4 regions of the Paenibacillus sp. tmac-D7 genome follow, and region 2 is predicted to be linked to each of the others. Evidence: riboswitches for the same ligand, from Rfam matches in the RefSeq annotation. Region 2 holds a riboswitch; each other region holds the start of a gene.

What was found. Region 2 has a riboswitch for cyclic di-AMP ahead of FKP33_RS08895 (hypothetical protein). Riboswitches for the same ligand answer to the same signal wherever they lie in the genome.
Region 1: another riboswitch for cyclic di-AMP. It lies ahead of FKP33_RS22650 (resuscitation-promoting factor); the one in region 2 lies ahead of FKP33_RS08895 (hypothetical protein).
Region 3: another riboswitch for cyclic di-AMP. It lies ahead of FKP33_RS11410 (APC family permease); the one in region 2 lies ahead of FKP33_RS08895 (hypothetical protein).
Region 4: another riboswitch for cyclic di-AMP. It lies ahead of FKP33_RS24105 (C40 family peptidase); the one in region 2 lies ahead of FKP33_RS08895 (hypothetical protein).

What each region holds. Positions count from the first base shown of each region.
Region 1 covers NZ_VIDW01000048.1:17,550-21,761, reverse strand. The annotation lists gene FKP33_RS22660 (HD domain-containing protein) at 1-963, shown strand, start outside; gene FKP33_RS22655 (TatD family hydrolase) at 995-1,762, shown strand; cyclic di-AMP (ydaO/yuaA leader) riboswitch at 1,998-2,176, shown strand; gene FKP33_RS22650 (resuscitation-promoting factor) at 2,504-3,595, shown strand; gene rnmV (ribonuclease M5) at 3,710-4,212, shown strand, end outside.
Region 2 covers NZ_VIDW01000009.1:74,715-78,926, reverse strand. The annotation lists gene FKP33_RS08905 (diguanylate cyclase domain-containing protein) at 1-672, opposite strand, end outside; gene FKP33_RS08900 (DedA family protein) at 791-1,393, opposite strand; gene FKP33_RS08895 (hypothetical protein) at 1,474-1,818, opposite strand; cyclic di-AMP (ydaO/yuaA leader) riboswitch at 1,986-2,124, opposite strand; gene thiM (hydroxyethylthiazole kinase) at 2,194-3,006, opposite strand; gene FKP33_RS08885 (GapA-binding peptide SR1P) at 3,175-3,336, opposite strand; gene FKP33_RS08880 (zinc-binding dehydrogenase) at 3,623-4,212, opposite strand, start outside.
Region 3 covers NZ_VIDW01000013.1:45,829-50,040, reverse strand. The annotation lists gene FKP33_RS11425 (helix-turn-helix domain-containing protein) at 1-151, shown strand, start outside; gene FKP33_RS11420 (cold-shock protein) at 422-622, shown strand; gene FKP33_RS11415 (cold-shock protein) at 692-922, shown strand; cyclic di-AMP (ydaO/yuaA leader) riboswitch at 1,179-1,379, shown strand; cyclic di-AMP (ydaO/yuaA leader) riboswitch at 1,467-1,655, shown strand; gene FKP33_RS11410 (APC family permease) at 1,879-3,642, shown strand; gene FKP33_RS11405 (hypothetical protein) at 3,743-4,057, shown strand; gene FKP33_RS11400 (CynX/NimT family MFS transporter) at 4,197-4,212, opposite strand, start outside.
Region 4 covers NZ_VIDW01000059.1:3,625-7,836, reverse strand. The annotation lists gene FKP33_RS24120 (response regulator transcription factor) at 1-294, opposite strand, end outside; gene FKP33_RS24115 (response regulator transcription factor) at 338-1,054, opposite strand; gene FKP33_RS24110 (response regulator) at 1,324-1,683, shown strand; gene FKP33_RS24105 (C40 family peptidase) at 1,896-2,366, opposite strand; cyclic di-AMP (ydaO/yuaA leader) riboswitch at 2,370-2,507, opposite strand; gene FKP33_RS24100 (BlaI/MecI/CopY family transcriptional regulator) at 2,861-3,277, shown strand; gene FKP33_RS24095 (M56 family metallopeptidase) at 3,302-4,132, shown strand.

The DNA of each region.
Region 1 (4,212 bases), on a different contig from region 2:
CATTCGATTGAGAAAACGTTCGGGACTCACCATGAGGATTGGTCATGCCGAATCGTACTCGGCAACACGGAAGTCAACGAAGTGCTGAAACGCGTTTCTCCGACGTTCCCGCAGCAGGTAGCGGGCGTTATTGCCAAGACGTACCAGCAAGAAATCGTCGTCAGCCTCGTCTCGAGTCAGCTGGACGCGGACCGGATGGATTACCTGCTGCGCGATGCTTATTTCACCGGCGTAAATTACGGCACCTTCGATCTGGAGCGAATTTTGCGCGTGATGCGGCCGTATCAAGGACATATCGTAGTTAAGGAAAGCGGGATGCACGCCGTTGAGGATTATTTGATGTCCCGATACCAGATGTATTGGCAAGTGTACTTCCATCCGGTTACCCGAAGCGCGGAAGTCGTCCTGCATAAAATTTTTCAAAGAGCCAAACAACTGTTTGAAGAAGGGTATCCGTTCCACTTTCTGCTCGAACCGCTGCCCAGCTTGTTCGGCAATCGGCTGACCACAGAAGAATACCATTTGCTGGATGAAGCGTTGATGCAAACGGTGCTGATGCAATGGACGATGGAAGAGGATGCGGTGTTGGCTGATTTGTGCTCACGCTTCTTGCAGCGGCGTTTATTCAAATATGTAACGCTGGAAATTATGGACGTCGGCATGCTGGAACGGCTTCGTGAAAAAATAGGCAATCTAGGATTAGATCCCTCCTATTACCTGGAAGTCGATTTCCCGTCCGATCAATCCTATGATGTGTACCGGCCGGGCGAACAGGATGAGAAACTGCCGATTTTATTGCTCGATGCGCACGACACGTTGACGGAAATCTCGCGAAAATCCGAAATCGTGCGTTCGATCAGCGGGATCCAGAACGGAAAATACCACCTGTATTACCCGCAGGAACTCGTATTGAAACATCTTCCAGCTTTGGATAAAGAAATTCGGAAGCTGCTAAGATCTTAAACGACATATAGAAGATGAAGGAGAAAACGTTATGCTAATCGACACACATGCACACCTGAATGCGCCGCAATTCGATGAAGACCGACACGAGGTGATTGCGCGCGCAAGAGACAACGGAATAAGTCGAATCGTGAATATTGGATTTAATCGGGAGACGATTCCAAGCTCCTTGGCGCTGGCTGAGCAGTACGATTTCATCTACTCGACGGTGGGCTGGCATCCGACGGAAGCCAAAGATATGAGGGAAGAAGATCTCGCCTGGATCGAATCGTTGTGTCGTCACGAGAAAGTGGTTGCCATCGGCGAAATCGGGCTTGATTACCATTGGGATACGTCGCCGAAAGACGTACAGAATCGGGTATTCCGCGAACAAATTCGTCTGGCCCGCAGGGTCGGCCTGCCGATTGCGATCCATAACCGCGATGCGCATCAAGACGTCGTACAAACGCTGCGCGAGGAGAAAGCGGCGGAGGTCGGCGGCGTGATGCATTGTTACTCCGGCAGCTGGGAGACGGCCAAAATGTGTCTCGATATGAATTTTTACATTTCTTTCGGCGGCCCAGTAACTTTCAAAAATGCCAAGCAACCGAAAGAGGTACTCGAGAAGGTGCCGATGGACCGGCTTTTGATTGAAACCGATGCGCCTTATTTAACTCCGCATCCATATCGGGGCAAGCGAAACGAGTCCGCTTACGTCCGTCTTGTCGCCGAAACGGCGGCCGAAATCAAGGGCATTTCGATCGAGCAATTAGCCGAAGCGACGACTCGAAATGCGATGGAACTTTTTCGTTTAAAGTGAGTGTGTCGGGCTCTGGGAAACGCTTGCATAAACGCTGTTACTTATAGCGAATCGAGAAAAATAAAGAAAACAGCTAAATCGGTTCGTGCGAATGAGATATAGATGTATTTTATTCGCGTAATGAGTATATTTAAACGAAAATGGGTAAAAACCGTTCTTTTTTTATACGTTTGTATACTTTACAACCAAACCCCTCGCGTCGTACACTCAATAATAACTTCATACGATTACCAGAATTCCAACATCGCTGAGTTTCCGAAAGGAAAACGGGGGAACCACATCGCGGCGGTCCATTCATGATTGCCAAGGTGTTTTTTAGGGGTGAATCTCTGGGGCGGGCAACTGTCCCGGGGTAGGGCGACTCTCAAGTCCGAATCCGTCAGCTAACCTCGTAAGCGTCTAGAGAGAGGTAACGCATTGTCGTGTGCTTTTATTTTCATTTGGACAAAATGAGAAAAGTCACGGGAAGGTTCCTCTTCTCCGCTGACTTTTTTTTGTGTTTCCCGTAAAAGGGATTCGTGTCCAAGCTGGCTACTCTTTACACCCGAGGGGGGTGAATACGGCAGGCAAGTGGATACTCTGATGTCAGCAGCACAAACGTTGGTAATGGCAATCAAACAATTTACCATAGTCGCGTCAGAATCTTATCATGCATAACACTCGAATGGCGAGGCTTTAAGGAGGACCGAACAAGTGGGCGCTGAAACACCAGGGCAAACCCATGTAAGACGATCATCCAGCATGACCTTCGCGTTGCGATGGACGCATGAAAACTTGCGTATGATTTCGATTATCGCTCTCATTTCATTCGCTATGACTTTCATGTTCTTGATGATGTTGCACGGTACGGCCATTAAGCGCGTATCGATCGTTGTAGACGGACAGGAACGCACGTTCCAAACCCGGGAAGAGGTACTGCAACGAGTACTGGATGAGCAAGGAATCGCAGTAAGCGAGAACGACCGTATTTCCCATGCGCTGGATGCAAAGGTGAAATCGGGCGACCGCATTGCGATCACGCATACGACGCCGGTGCAATTAACCGCCGACGGCGAGACGAAGACAGTTTACACGGTTGGCAAGACGGTAGAGGCCGCTCTGCAGGATTTGAACGTCCCTGTGGGCGAACTCGATAAAGTCATTCCGGCTAAGGAAACGGAAGTAAGCCCTCATGCGGAACTGAAGGTTGTCCGCGTGACGAAAGAAACAGCAGATGTGCAAGAACCGATCGCATTCGATACAGTAACCAAGAGCGAGCCCCAATTGTTAAAGGGCAAAGAGCAAGTATTGCAGGAAGGTCAGAAGGGCCTCCTTGTGAAGAAGCTGGAGAAAGTGTATGAAGACGGCGTGCTTGTGTCGGAGCAGGTCGTGGATCAGCAAGTACAAACCGAGAGCAAACAACGCATTGTGGCCGTCGGGACGAAAAATCCGGTTGTCGTTCTGTCCTCTTCATCGCCGAACGTCGAGGAGTTGACCAAGAACGGCGTCAAATTCGGCTACAAGCAAGTAATCAAAAACGTTACGCTAACCGCTTATTCGGCGGGGGTGTCATCCACCGGCAAGGATGAAAGTCATCCGCAATACGGCGTAACTTCTTCGGGCGCGAAGGTAACGGAAGGTCGCACGATTGCAGTCGATCCTAAAGTGATCCCGATCGGCTGGTGGGTCTATATCGAGGGCATCGGCTTCCGCCGAGCCGAAGATACAGGCAGCGCTGTGAAAGGGAACAAGATCGACGTCTTTTTCGAGAACGGTGACTATGCAACTCGTTTCGGTACGAAGCGCGGTTATACGGTATACATTATCGGTCCCAAAAAACCGTCGGCGGATTAGGCGCTTGCAATTCGGAAAGACTACATTCATTATATATAGATCGGCAGATAAGAAGAGGTGCTCGTGAGGCGTCCCTCTTCTTTTTCTCTTGTTCACGAAGGAAGGTACGTGCACATGATTAAAGAAATTATCGTAGTGGAAGGTAAGGACGATACGGTAGCCATTAAACGAGCGGTAGAAGCGGAAACCATCGAAACGGGCGGTTCGGCGATCAATGCGGACGTTATTCGACGCATTAAGCTTGCGCAAGAACGGCGGGGCGTAATCGTATTCACGGATCCCGATCATGCCGGGGAGCGTATTCGCAAAATTATTACGAAGGAAGTACCCGGCGCGAAGCATGCCTTCCTGACGCAGGAGGCGGCGACAAGCAAGGGCGATATCGGCGTCGAGAACGCATCGGTCGAAGCGATTCGCACGGCACTGGCCAACGTGAGGACCGACGGTCGAAACGAAGAGTCGGCTATCACATGGGACGATCTGATGGAGGCCGGGCTGATCGTGCATCCTCGTGCGGCCGCCCGGAGACTTGCGATGGGCAATCGTCTCGGAATCGGTTATTGCAACGGGAAGCAATTTTATAACCGCTGCCGCATGTTTCAAATTTCCCGGGAGGA
Region 2 (4,212 bases):
GTCAGATACAATAATATTTTTGTTATAATAGGCGGCGGTTCCGCAAGAACCCATGTCCGGTCCAATTCGTATGCCGTCTACAGCCCGCAAGAAAGAAGCCGGAAGACGGGGAGCCATTCCATGTTTTAATAAATCGTTTTCAAGCAGCAGAATGGAACAAACAGCCTCTGTTTGCTTCTCTACAAATTCAATAATGTGACCTAAAATATCTTGTAGCGGCCTGCCTTTGGCAACCATTTCCAGAACCACATTTTGCTCGTTCAAATGATCTTGAATTAACTTTCGTTCAGTAATGTCGCGGCCGACAACAATTAACCACTCCCGCCGACCATCCTCGGCCATAACAGGTTCTTTAATAAACTCGATAATTACGGTCGAGCCGTCGGAACGCTTGAATTTTTCTTCAAAATGAATCGTTTTGCCTCGTCTCCAGGCTTCATTGTCGGTTTCTTCGCATGTATGAAAAAACTCTTCCATATGCGGCTTAGAACGTTGAAAATCAAGATTTGTTTTCCCCTTATACGCGTCACGGTCTAACTCAAATAACTGCAGCGCAGCATCATTCGCTTCAACCCATGCCCCTTTACCGTCTTTAAAAACAATGATATCAGGCATGATTTGAATTAATGTCAGCAGGTAATCACTTGTCTTCTCTTTTATATGTTCTAACATGGGCACCATCTCAGTTCCGTGAAGGTAAAATAATTACTCACATATTCGACATGAACCATCCGCATCCTCCATGCCCGTTAAAATTTTACCATTCAAAAACCACACCGTCTTTCGTCTCCTACGTCGTTCTTTCTTTATTGCGATTGAATAATTTCACAGCTGAATAAACGAGAAGACCGGCCACAATCACGGCGGCAACCGGGAACAAATACCCCTTCGCCAGCTCCCCGACCTCGTGCCAATTGGGACCAAGCTTGTACCCAAGATAAACGTATAAACTCGTTATAGGCAGCATGGCACAAAACGTAAATAACGAGAACTTCCAGACACTCATTCTGGCCATGCCGCACGGAAGCGAAACAGCGGTCCGAACCCCCGGGATAAACCGGCCCAGAAAAGCTACGCCCGCCCCATACTTATGGAAAAATCGTTCGGCCTTATCAATCTCTTTCGTCCGTATAAAAAAGAACTTGCCAAACTTTATTATCACCGGCCTCCCCCCATACTTTCCTAATGCGTATAGAGTCAAGGGTCCTGTTACCCCTCCGACTGTCCCTGCCAGAATAGCCAGCCCCAAGTTCATATCCCCTTCATAGACCCAATAACCGACGAGGGGAAGAACCAGCTCTGCCGGAACAAACTCGAAAGTCAGCGCCAAAACGACGCCTATGTACGATAATTGTTTGAAATAGCCAATAAACTCCAATAATATCTGTTCCATTACTCACCTCATCTTGTTTCCTTAGCAATACGCGAAAAAAAATCGACGGTTTCAGGTCTCATACAAACAAGAACACAACATCATCGTGTTGTGTTCTTGTCCAAAACCGATTTAAACGCTTCCCATAAAGCATGACTTAATTCAATAGCCTTCGTTTCAATCATAGAGGTCTGCACGACCCATTCTCCGGAAACATGTTGAATACGGACGGAATGGTCATGTTTATTTAAGTAGCTTAACATTTGTCCGATCGTTAATAATGGAAGCGCTTTATGTTTCTCGACCCCGTTCAAGTAATAAATCATCTCTTCGTGGTCACCCATAGCTATATATTCGCCTTCTTGTGGAATCCAATGGTTTCGCAGGTATTCTTTTTGAACATCTGTCAGTTCTTGCAGGTGGGAAGAAGTAATTCGCTGGAGCATCATGATCCTCCTTACTTAAGCTATGATGTTATCATAAAAACAAAAAAGACCCGAATCCAGCCAGGATGCGCTATCATCTAGCGCTTATCGTCCTGGACTGCGACGGGTCTGGAGCACAAAAAGACCCGGATTCACGGGTCAACGATGCAAGTCTGCATACATACACAATTTGACCCATCTACTGCTGACGAGGTTAGCTGTCGGGCTCGGGAAAGATGGTTCCCTACATGGAATGATTCGCCCCAATTTCATTGGTTCCCCCGCTTTCCGGTTTCGTGTAAACCGGAAATTAAGCGTGATTTCATCATACAAAACTGCTATTCGCAAGTCAATAATCCAAAATCTTACAATTCATTGAGAAGTTGTTCCGGTCGCTTACTCCACGCGAGTTATTTTCGCCTGCCGACGTACAACTTCGCCATCCGTCTTGTGCAGCTGATTCAGCAATTCGATCTGAAAACTGCCCGGATTGTCGGAGCCGGCGATCTGGACCGCTCGCTCTGCGGCAACCCCATAATAAGCCAATGCCGCCACAGCAGCAGCCGCTTGATCGTTCTCCACCGCAAGGAAGGCGCCGACCACCGAAGTCAGCAAGCAGCCTGTTCCGGTCACTTGGGTCAGCAGCGGCGTACCATTGCTCACCCGATACGTCGCCTCGCCGTCGCTCACATAATCGTCACGGCCTGTGACGATGACGACACAGCTCATCGCCCGCGCCGCTTGCCGGACAAGCGCAGGCACTTCCCCGGCCGCACTGCCTGCATCGTCCACGCCTTTAATGCTCCACGATTTCCCGACGACGTTAGCCACTTCCGCAGCATTGCCTCGAAGTACCGAGATCCGCAGCTCCTTCATGAGCGAACGGGCCGTTTCCGTGCGATATGCCGTCGCCCCGGCTCCCACCGGATCGAAAACAATCGGAACGCCATGCGCGTTCGCCGATTGCCCCGCGATCCGCATGGCGTGAACGATACGGTCGTCCAGCGTGCCTATATTCAAGACGAGGGCGCCGGCGATTTGCGCCATCTCTGCAACCTCTTCGTGAGCATATGCCATAACCGGCGATGCTCCTAAGGCCAGCAGGCCGTTCGCCGTGAAATTCGTTACGACTACATTCGTAATATTGTGCACGAGCGGTTTATGGATCCGCACCTTATCAAGAATATCCGCGAAATATTGAACGTTCATTACCCCATCCCCTTCTTCCGGTTACATGATACTATCTCATATCGCGGATGGTTTGCCAAGCGCTTTATACGAGCGCACAGATATAAATAAAGAAGCCCCCGCCATACACCCGCGAGAGCTTCAAATCCCGTTAGGTTTGATCATGTTGCAGAGCTTTCCCGATAGCTTTCATTGTTGGTTATTGGGGTTCTTTCTCGTTTCCAAGCAGTCCGGCTCCTGGCAATCCGAATAATACGTAGTCACCTTCTCGGAATCGAACGTGCCAATAATTTCAGCGCAATGCTTACACAAGATTACACCCAGGTCTACGCTAATCGAGGAGTTTTCCATGCATGATCCATCCTTTCTTTCATGAAGTCGGATTAGCTCGGCAGCCAAGCTGGCATTCGCCTTTTCAATAACATGTTATTCCTGTTTATTATACACTATTCTTCTTATTTATGTCGTTATATTTAACGATAATCTCGAATAAAATATTTAATTCAGGTTGTAATTTCATTAAGTACACACGGAATAGCAGAAATTCTTCCTTTATTGCTCACAACTCGCCGAGTTTGACCTGCATTGCCGGCGCCCGCCAACACGACTATACCGGCAGCTGCCGGCCAACGCCGCTTTACCCGAACTTGGTGACGACATACGTTCCCGTATTTGTAAAGCTGCTCATTTCCTCGAATATGCCGTTCACCTCGGAAAGCGAAACTTCTCGCGTCACCATTTTCCCCGGCGTCAATTTCCCGTTGGATACGAGGGGCAGTACAGCATGATAGCGATGCGCCGGCATGCCGAAGCTCGTAATGAAAGAAAGTTCTTTCAGGATCATCTCATCGACCGGAATCGCGATGGACCCCGCATCCTGCTTCGACGTCATGCCGATTTGAAGATGCCGGCCGCGCTTGCGCAAGCTTCTGATCGCGCTAACCGCCGTCTGCGACAGCCCGAGCGCGTCTACCGACACATCCGCTCCGCCTTGTGTCATTTCGTTGACGGCTGCAATCGGATCGGTCGTCCTGCTGTTGACCGTGTAAGCGGCTCCCATTTGCTTCGCCAAATCGAGGTTGGCATCGTTGATGTCCACGCCGATCACATTCGCCCCCATAGCGGAGGCGATATTGACCGCCGATAGACCTACCCCTCCGCAGCCGTAAACAACAACCCACTCGCCGGGAAGCACCTGAACCCGGTCCACGATGCCGTGGAAAGCGG
Region 3 (4,212 bases), on a different contig from region 2:
GGACAAAACGACGAAAGATATCGCGCAGCAGCTGTTTATCAGTGAGAAAACCGTACGCAACCATATCTCCAACGTCATGCAGAAATTAAATGTAAAAGGGCGTTCGCAAGCGGTTGTCGAGCTGATTAAGCTTGGGGAGCTGCAGATCTGAGGAAATCCAATGGACCTAACAAAGTCTTCTTTTTACGGTTCTTCTTTGCGGAGAATCGTAAGACGAGGGCTTTTTGGTTTGTGGAGGAGAGAAAAACTTGCCCTTTGCGTTTGAGTGTGGTATGATTACTTTAATCATATATTTGAAACCTTGATTCACATATTGCAAAGGGTTATCATTTGTGCGATGGTACCTTTTTCAATGTGTGAATTTTTTATTTGTTTCCAAAAATAAAAAGTACATGTTAAATAAAAATTTGGAGGTCATATTATGCAAACAGGTACAGTGAAATGGTTTAATGCTGAAAAAGGTTTTGGTTTTATCGAAGTGGAAGGCGGCAACGACGTGTTCGTGCATTTCAGTGCAATCACAGGCGATGGTTTCAAATCGTTAGATGAAGGTCAACGTGTTGAATTCAATGTCGTACAAGGAAATCGCGGTCCGCAAGCCGAAAATGTTGTAAAGCTGTAAACCCAAAGCAAGCTGCCCTAACAAATATGGAGGGCAGCTTTTCTTTTGGATCATAAGGAGGGGTTCATCATGTATTTTCGGAAAAAATTGTTAGAGGATATCCCTACGGAAAATACGATGATTTGGTCATGTGAAAATGAAGACTGTAAGGGTTGGATTCGTGACAACTTTGCCTTTGAATGTCAGCCGATTTGCCGACAGTGTCTTGCTCCGATGGTAAGCAGCATGAAGATACTGCCGTTGCTCTTAAACTCGAACATCGACTTTAAATCACTTAAAAAAGGTGTGCAGATTTCTTAGCTGTCGCCCCCCTAATCAAGCCTTCTTTTTACGTTTCCTCTATAAGAGGGATCGTGAGATGAAGGCTTTTTGGTTGTTGGGGAAAAGAAAAAACGCGATTCATCGAGTAAAAAGCATGAAATAAAAGACCGCATGATATGTAAGCGGTATCACGCGTCGTTTTATCAAAACGATGTCTAATATCTTGATTTCATCTGTTTTACAGCTTTTTTGAATAAGCGTATGATACAACTCATGAAAACAAAATAACGTTTCTAATTCTAATTCGCTTAATTTCCCTTTGGGAAAGCGGGGGAACCAAACTCGAGCTTTGCTTATTGGTGTGAGAGCCAAAAATCAAAGTTTGAAGGGGTGAATCCTTGGACACAAACATCGGTAGTGTTTTTGTCCGAGGTAGGGTGCAACTCTCACCACCCGAATCCGTCAGCTAACCTCGTAAGCGTTGTGTGGAGGAGATGGGGAAACTGTGATCGTCTAACGTGACCACAGGGGAAGCGCCTCTGTGGCTTTTTATTGCCAAAAACCGGGATATCAAAAATGAAATGCGTCTTTATCGCTGAGTCCTTTAGGGGATCGGGGGAACCATTCGGTAATGGGCAAGGTTGTTACACCGCTTATTACTTTGGGGTGAATTTCTAAAGCAATCCCGTACATTTGTACATTTGCTTAGAATAGGGCGACTCTTACGTCCGAATCCGTCAGCTAACCTCGTAAGCGTAAAAAGAGAGGCGATTTTGTCGTGCGAAAGATACGGTTTTTTTGCCGTACCCAGGAAGCCGCGAGAAGAGTCCTCTTCTGTCAGGCTTCTTTTTTTATGTCTCTTTAGGATTTGAAGATGTACAACCGTTTGTGACTTTAGGAGTTGATATTTAATGTGGATAAAAACACAGCAACATCGGGTAAAATATCCAAATCATGAAGCAGAGAATCGGCTTCAAAAGGGGGAAGCATTCAAGATGATGTCTGCTTTGAAACGGTTCTTAATCGGTCGTCCTTTGAAATCCGAAGAACTCGCGGAAGAGAAGTTGAGCAAATTTAAGGCTCTTGCCGTATTATCATCGGATGCACTGTCTTCTGTTGCTTACGGCACGGAACAAATATTGCTGGTTTTAATGACAGTAGGTTTTGTGGCATTATGGTATTCCATTCCGATTTCCATTGCTGTATTAGGGTTATTAACGATTTTAATTCTTTCCTATCGCCAAACCATATATGCTTATCCGACGGGGGGCGGGGCATACATCGTATCGAAGGAGAATCTGGGGGTGCCTGTCGGTTTATTAGCAGGGGGATCCTTATTAGTTGATTATATTTTAACTGTGGCTGTTAGTATTTCTGCTGGAACCGATGCGATCACATCCGCTTTCCCTGGCCTTCACGACCATCGTGTTCTCATTGCTATTGTGATGATTGCTTTTTTGACCATCATGAATTTACGGGGAATCACGGAATCGGCTTCTATCCTTGCTTATCCGGTTTACCTGTTTGTCACTCTAATTGTGCTTCTTATCCTGAGCGGGTTATATAAATATGCTGCAGGCGGTGTTTCTGCAGCGCCCCAAACTCATGATATGGCAATCTCGGGAATTAGTTTATTTATACTCCTTAAGGCTTTCAGTTCCGGCTGTTCCGCATTGACCGGGGTTGAGGCCGTATCTAATGCAATACCTAACTTCAAGGCACCGGCGGAGAAAAATGCGGCAAGAACCCTGATGATGATGGGACTTATTTTAGGCAGCTTATTTATGGGGATTAGTTTTCTAGCCTATACCTATGGCATTACACCGAGACCTGAAGAAACCGTCGTTTCCCAAATCGCCGCTTCCACGTTTGGCCGGGGGCCCATGTATTATGCCATACAAGCTTCTACGGCTTTGATCTTATTTCTCGCTGCGAATACAGCCTATGCCGCATTTCCGCTGCTTGCCTACATGATGGCAAAAGACAAATTTATGCCCCGTATGTTTACCGCCAGAGGGGATCGACTCGGGTTTTCAAACGGGATCATCGTACTCGGTGTTTTATCGGCTATTTTAATTGTTATTGCTCAGGGACATACGGAAGGCCTGATTCCTTTGTATGCTTTAGGCGTGTTTATTCCGTTTACCTTGTCCCAAACAGGAATGATGCGCCGCTGGTGGAAAATGAAACCGAAGGGTTGGGCTATCAGCTTTTTAATCAATACAATCGGAATGATCACAACGTTCTCCATCTGCTTAATCTTTTTGATTACAAAATTTTCACAAGTATGGATCATATTCCTTTTCCTTCCGGTTGTTATCTATTTCTTTATTCGTATCCACAAGCATTACCTGAATATGGCTAATGAACTGCGGATTGATCCGATAGCAGAGACGCCAGTGACCAAAGGAAATGTGATCGTTGTCCCGGTGGCAGGGGTTAATCGGGTCGTTTTAAATACGATCGGGTATGCCAAGTCGATATCAGAGAACATTATTGCCGTTTATGTTGCTTTTGACGACGATGATGCACAGAAGATGGAGAAAAAATGGGAGGAGTGGAATTCAGGCGTTCGGCTTGTTATTTTAAAATCCAGTTATCGGAGCATACTGAGACCTTTAATTAAATTTATCGATACAATTGAATGGAAAACCAGCGAGACGGATTATGTAACGGTGATGATTCCGCAATTTATTACAAGGAGTTGGTGGCACAATTTTCTGCATAATCAATCCAGTATATTAATTCGTGCCTATTGATTAAATCGAAAAGACGTTACGATTTCGACTGTACCTTTTCATTTGAAGCATTAATTAGAGCTGCTGCGTTCAGACCAAAATCCACGAATGGAGGCACCTGATGTTGAATTTATTTAAGCTGGCGAATCTTCATCCTGATATTGAAGCTGTTCACGAGGTCGTCCAGGCTTTAAAGGCTCGCATTGATGGTAAAGAAGTCGGAATTAAAATCCTGAAGAATGAAGCCGGTCATTACTTTTATGAACTAAGTCATTATTATAGAGGAGCGGATAATGCCAACCCGTACGTTTCAACGGACAATCGGTTTGCTTCAGTCGAAGAGGCGGCACGGGGAGCGCTCCGGTCGGCAACGATGTTTTACCGGAGCACCGATGAGGGTGGAACTTGGTTGAAGAACGAATCCTTTTATCCGTAATATCAAGCGAAGATTTTTGTGCCGGCGGCCCCCTGCCCCGCACGAATCTGAAGCAGGACCTCCGCAATTGCGAAGGTCCTGCTTCAGATTACGCTCCAGTTAAATCATCGGGTAAATCCGCTCCAACAAAGCTTTGATCTCATGATGATTCTTTC
Region 4 (4,212 bases), on a different contig from region 2:
GTCGCCTCCGAGCTCGAGGCCGCGAATGATATCGCTTGAAGACGTGTTGCAGCTAATAAACACAACCGGCACTTTCGATACGCTGCGGATGCGGCGGCACAGCTCGTAACCGTCCATATCGGGCAGCACGATGTCCAGCAGAACCAAGTCGGGCGAATCCCGCTCGAAGCGCTCCAGCCCTTCGCCCCCGCTGCCTGCCTCCATGACCTGGAAGCCTTGCGGCTCTAAGTAGAGCCTGAGTATATCGCGAATGTCTTCCGTATCTTCGACGATCAAAATTTTCTCGTTCACCATGAGATGGAATCTCCTCATCGTCCGAAAGGACGGACTTTACCGGTTATTTGGGATCGAATTTATAGCCTACTCCGCGAATATTGTGAATGTAGGTCGGCCTTGTAGGGAGAGGCTCCAGCTTCTTGCGCAGATTGCTGAGATGGACAATGACCGTACGCGTATTCCCGTGACTTTCCATTCCCCAAACCGAGGCATACAGCTCTTCCAGCGTATAGACGGTCCCGGGGTTGCGTGCGAGATGGACGAGCAGCTGAAACTCTTTGGTCACAAGCGCGATCGGCTTGCCGTCCAGCAGCACTTGAAAGCGGACCGGGTCGATCTCGAGACCGGCGTATGCAATGACGTCATCCTTGGCGGGGGCACTCGCCTCCCACTTGCGATCTCTGCGAAAGATGGCGGTGCGCCGCAAGTTCGCGTGCACCCGGGCGACGAGCACCGCGGGGTCGAACGGCTTCACGATATAATCGTCGGCGCCAAGCTCTAATCCTTGAATAATGTCGCTCGAGCCGCTTCGACTGCTGATCAGCACGATGGGGGCGTTGGAATAGCTGCGGAGCTCCGCGCACGTCTCCAGGCCGGCGGTTGCCGGGGGGCCGATGTCCAGCAGAATCAAATCCGGTTCGACCGCGTCGAACTGCGTAATCGCTTCTTGCATATCGGTCGCTTCGTACACGTCGAAACCGTCATCCGTAAGGGCGTTGTTAAGTAAATTGCGAATCTCGGGCTCATCCTCCACAATGAGGATCTTCCGGTTAGCCACGTGCGGATTACTCCCTTCGCTCGACTTCTGTTGTCTACGGTAAGGCCCCGGCTGCTTCTTGCGAGCGTTGCTTCTCCGGAGCTTTACGAATTTTGTTGAAATATATCGGAAAAAGGAACGAGTTAAAGCTGAATTGATCTACTTTAGTCGGATTTTAATCGGAATTAGGTCTAGAAGCCTATATAATATGAGTATATCACAAAATTGGAAAATTTGGGTCGAAAACATAGAGCGGCGTACAGCAGACTCGGACAAAAGGGGCGATTCCAATGGCTAAGGTGCTTGTCGTGGATGATGCGGCATTTATGCGTGCGATCATCGGTGGAATGTTGAAAGAACTGGGGCATGAGGTCGTCGGCGAAGCGGAGAACGGCGTTGTGGCGCTCCAGAAATATTGGATGCTGAAGCCCGATTTGGTTACCATGGACATCACCATGCCCGAAATGGACGGTATCGAGGCGCTGCGAAACATCATGAAGTACGACCGCAACGCCAAAGTGCTGATGTGCTCCGCAATGGGCCAGCAGAAGCTGGTCATCGAAGCGATCAGCCTGGGCGCGAAAGATTTTATCGTGAAGCCGATTCAGAAAGAACGCGTGATTAGCACGCTGCATCGCTTGCTCGGTTAAACCAGAAGAGCCGTTCTTCACGTCTAACGACGGGGAGAACGGCTTTTTTTTCGCTGTTTGGATCACGGCTCCGCGGCTGCGGCTCCTTCCCGGAATAAAAAGACAGAAAGCCCTGGCGGCTTGTCCCGTAATCGACCGGCACGCAGGTGCGGGATCGTCGGTTCAAGCCGAGGGCTTTCCAGACAAGTGAATCGTTTACGTCTTAGCGATGGTTACTTGGCGTCGGTCATAACCTGCCCATATTGATCATCCGAAAGGATGCGACGGGCCGTTACATAACGCTTCGCATAATAAGAATCGGTCATCTTCGTGATCACAACGCCTTCGTTCGTGGCGGAGTGATAAAATTTGCCGTCTCCTACGTATACGCCGACATGAGAGATGCCTTTGCCGTCCGTGTTGAAAAAGACAAGATCGCCGGGACGGAGGTCGTTCTTCTCCACCGTGGTGCCGAGCTGGGCTTGGCCCTTGGAGGAGTGCGGCAGGTCGACGCCGAGTTTGTCGAACACCCAAGAAGTGAAGCCGGAGCAGTCGAAGCCGTTGGTTGTTGTGCCCGCCCACTTGTAAGGAGAGCCTAAACCTTCGTTAACCGCTGCGCTTAATGGGGTTTCAGCAAATACGCTGCCTACCGAAATCGTGCAAAACAGTGCTGCGGAAAAAACAAAACTGACAAGCTTCTTCAAAGAAGTTTCCCCTTCCAGAGCCTACGAGGTTAGCTGAAGGGTTCGGTTGAAGGTTCCCTATGATCACTCTGAAGCGAGATCAATTCACCCAAAAACTGGTTCCCCCGTTTTCTGCGCGCAGAAATTCGGCAATATTTTCTGTTTTATTTTCCAAGTACAGTTATTCGAGCAAAAGTGACGATATCCTTCTTTTGTCACAAACTTGTAATAAATACAGGGATTAAAACGAAACCGGGCGGGTATACTAGATAGATTGACATTGTAAGCGGATACATACAAATGCGGAAGCCGGGCCTTCCGTAATTTTTACACGTGCTTCGTGAACGATTGTCGGAACGCCTCGAAAGCTCGCGATTGCGCATACGAGGGCGGCCGATAGTATCGGTACGGTACCCAGGACCATGGCACAAAGCTGTATAAGACCCGGATTCATTGAGAGGATTTGACAACGCTTTATAGCTTCACTACAATTTGTAGTGTGGGGTGCATGGCAAATGAAAATTCATAGCTTCAAGTTTTATGAGAAGGGCTTGAAACGGTTCTTCGGACCGCTGGAGTCGAAAGTGCTGGACATCCTGTGGACGCATCCGAATCAGTCCATTAAAGAAGTCCAGAAGAAGCTGGAGCAGCAGGATGAGCATTTGAACTTCAATACGGTCATGACCGTGATGAACCGCTTGGTCGACAAAGGCGTGCTCATGAAGAAACAGGCGGGGCGGGCGTCGGTGTACGAGCCGGTGCATTCAAAAGAACATTTTCTGGATATTCAATCGAGGGAAATTGCGCACGAACTGCTCGAAGATTTCGGTCCGCTGGTTGTCAATCATATGCTCGACGCGCTGGAAGAGGCCGATGCGGAGATGATCGAGAAGCTGGAACAAAAAATTAAAGACCTGAAAAAGGAAAGATAGGCCATGTGGGAAAATCGGTCTAGAATGTTATTTGCTTCTGCGTTCGTCCTTGCGCTGATCGTGTGGGTCCAGATGGGGCTATATGCGGCTCATGTTCTGTTCGGCTGGTCGCTTCGGTTCAACGTCTTTGAAATTTGCAGCAGTCTGCTGAAGGCGCTCGGCTTCGATTCGGTGACGCCGCTGCTTAGCGTGCTGGTCGCTTATACGTTCGGCTTAAGCCTCTGGATCTGGGCGAAGCAAGTCTGCTTGTCGAGGCGCGCCTACCGGAAGCTGCTCGCTTCCCGGCATGAGCGGTCGACGCAGGAGCTGAACGCCCGGTTCAGCGCGGACAAGCCTGATCTGCTGGTCGTCATGTGCGCGGAGCCGATCGCGCTGACGCTCGGATTGTTCCGGCCGAAGATCATCTTATCGACCGGATTGCTGAAGCTGCTCGATCGCGATGAGCTGGAAGCGGTCGTGTACCACGAGCAGTATCACCGGAATCATCGAGATCCGCTGAAGACGTTCTTGCTGCACCTCGCTTGTTCGGTCATGCGTTATATCCCGATTCTGCGCTGGTGTTACCATCATTATAAGATTGCGCGGGAGATATTGGCCGATCGCGAGGCGATGGCGGTCATGGGATCGCCGGCGAGCTTGGGGAGCGCCTTGTTGAAGCTGATGAAGAAGCGGGAACGGACCGCTTCGATGGACTTCGCGTACGTCTCTTTCGCAGATACCTCGATTAACTACCGGATCCGGCAAATTCTCGATCCGCAAGGCGAGCCTTCGCTGGGACTGCCGGTAAAGCTGGCGATCGTGTCGCTGCCGGTTGTGGTTTTCCTGTCGGGTTTGTTTTTCTTGTCGCTGCTTTAAGTTGAAGCCGTGGCGTTTGAGCGAGTCATATCGCGGATCGGTCCCGTTAAGGGATTTTTCTTTATACAATTACACTACGA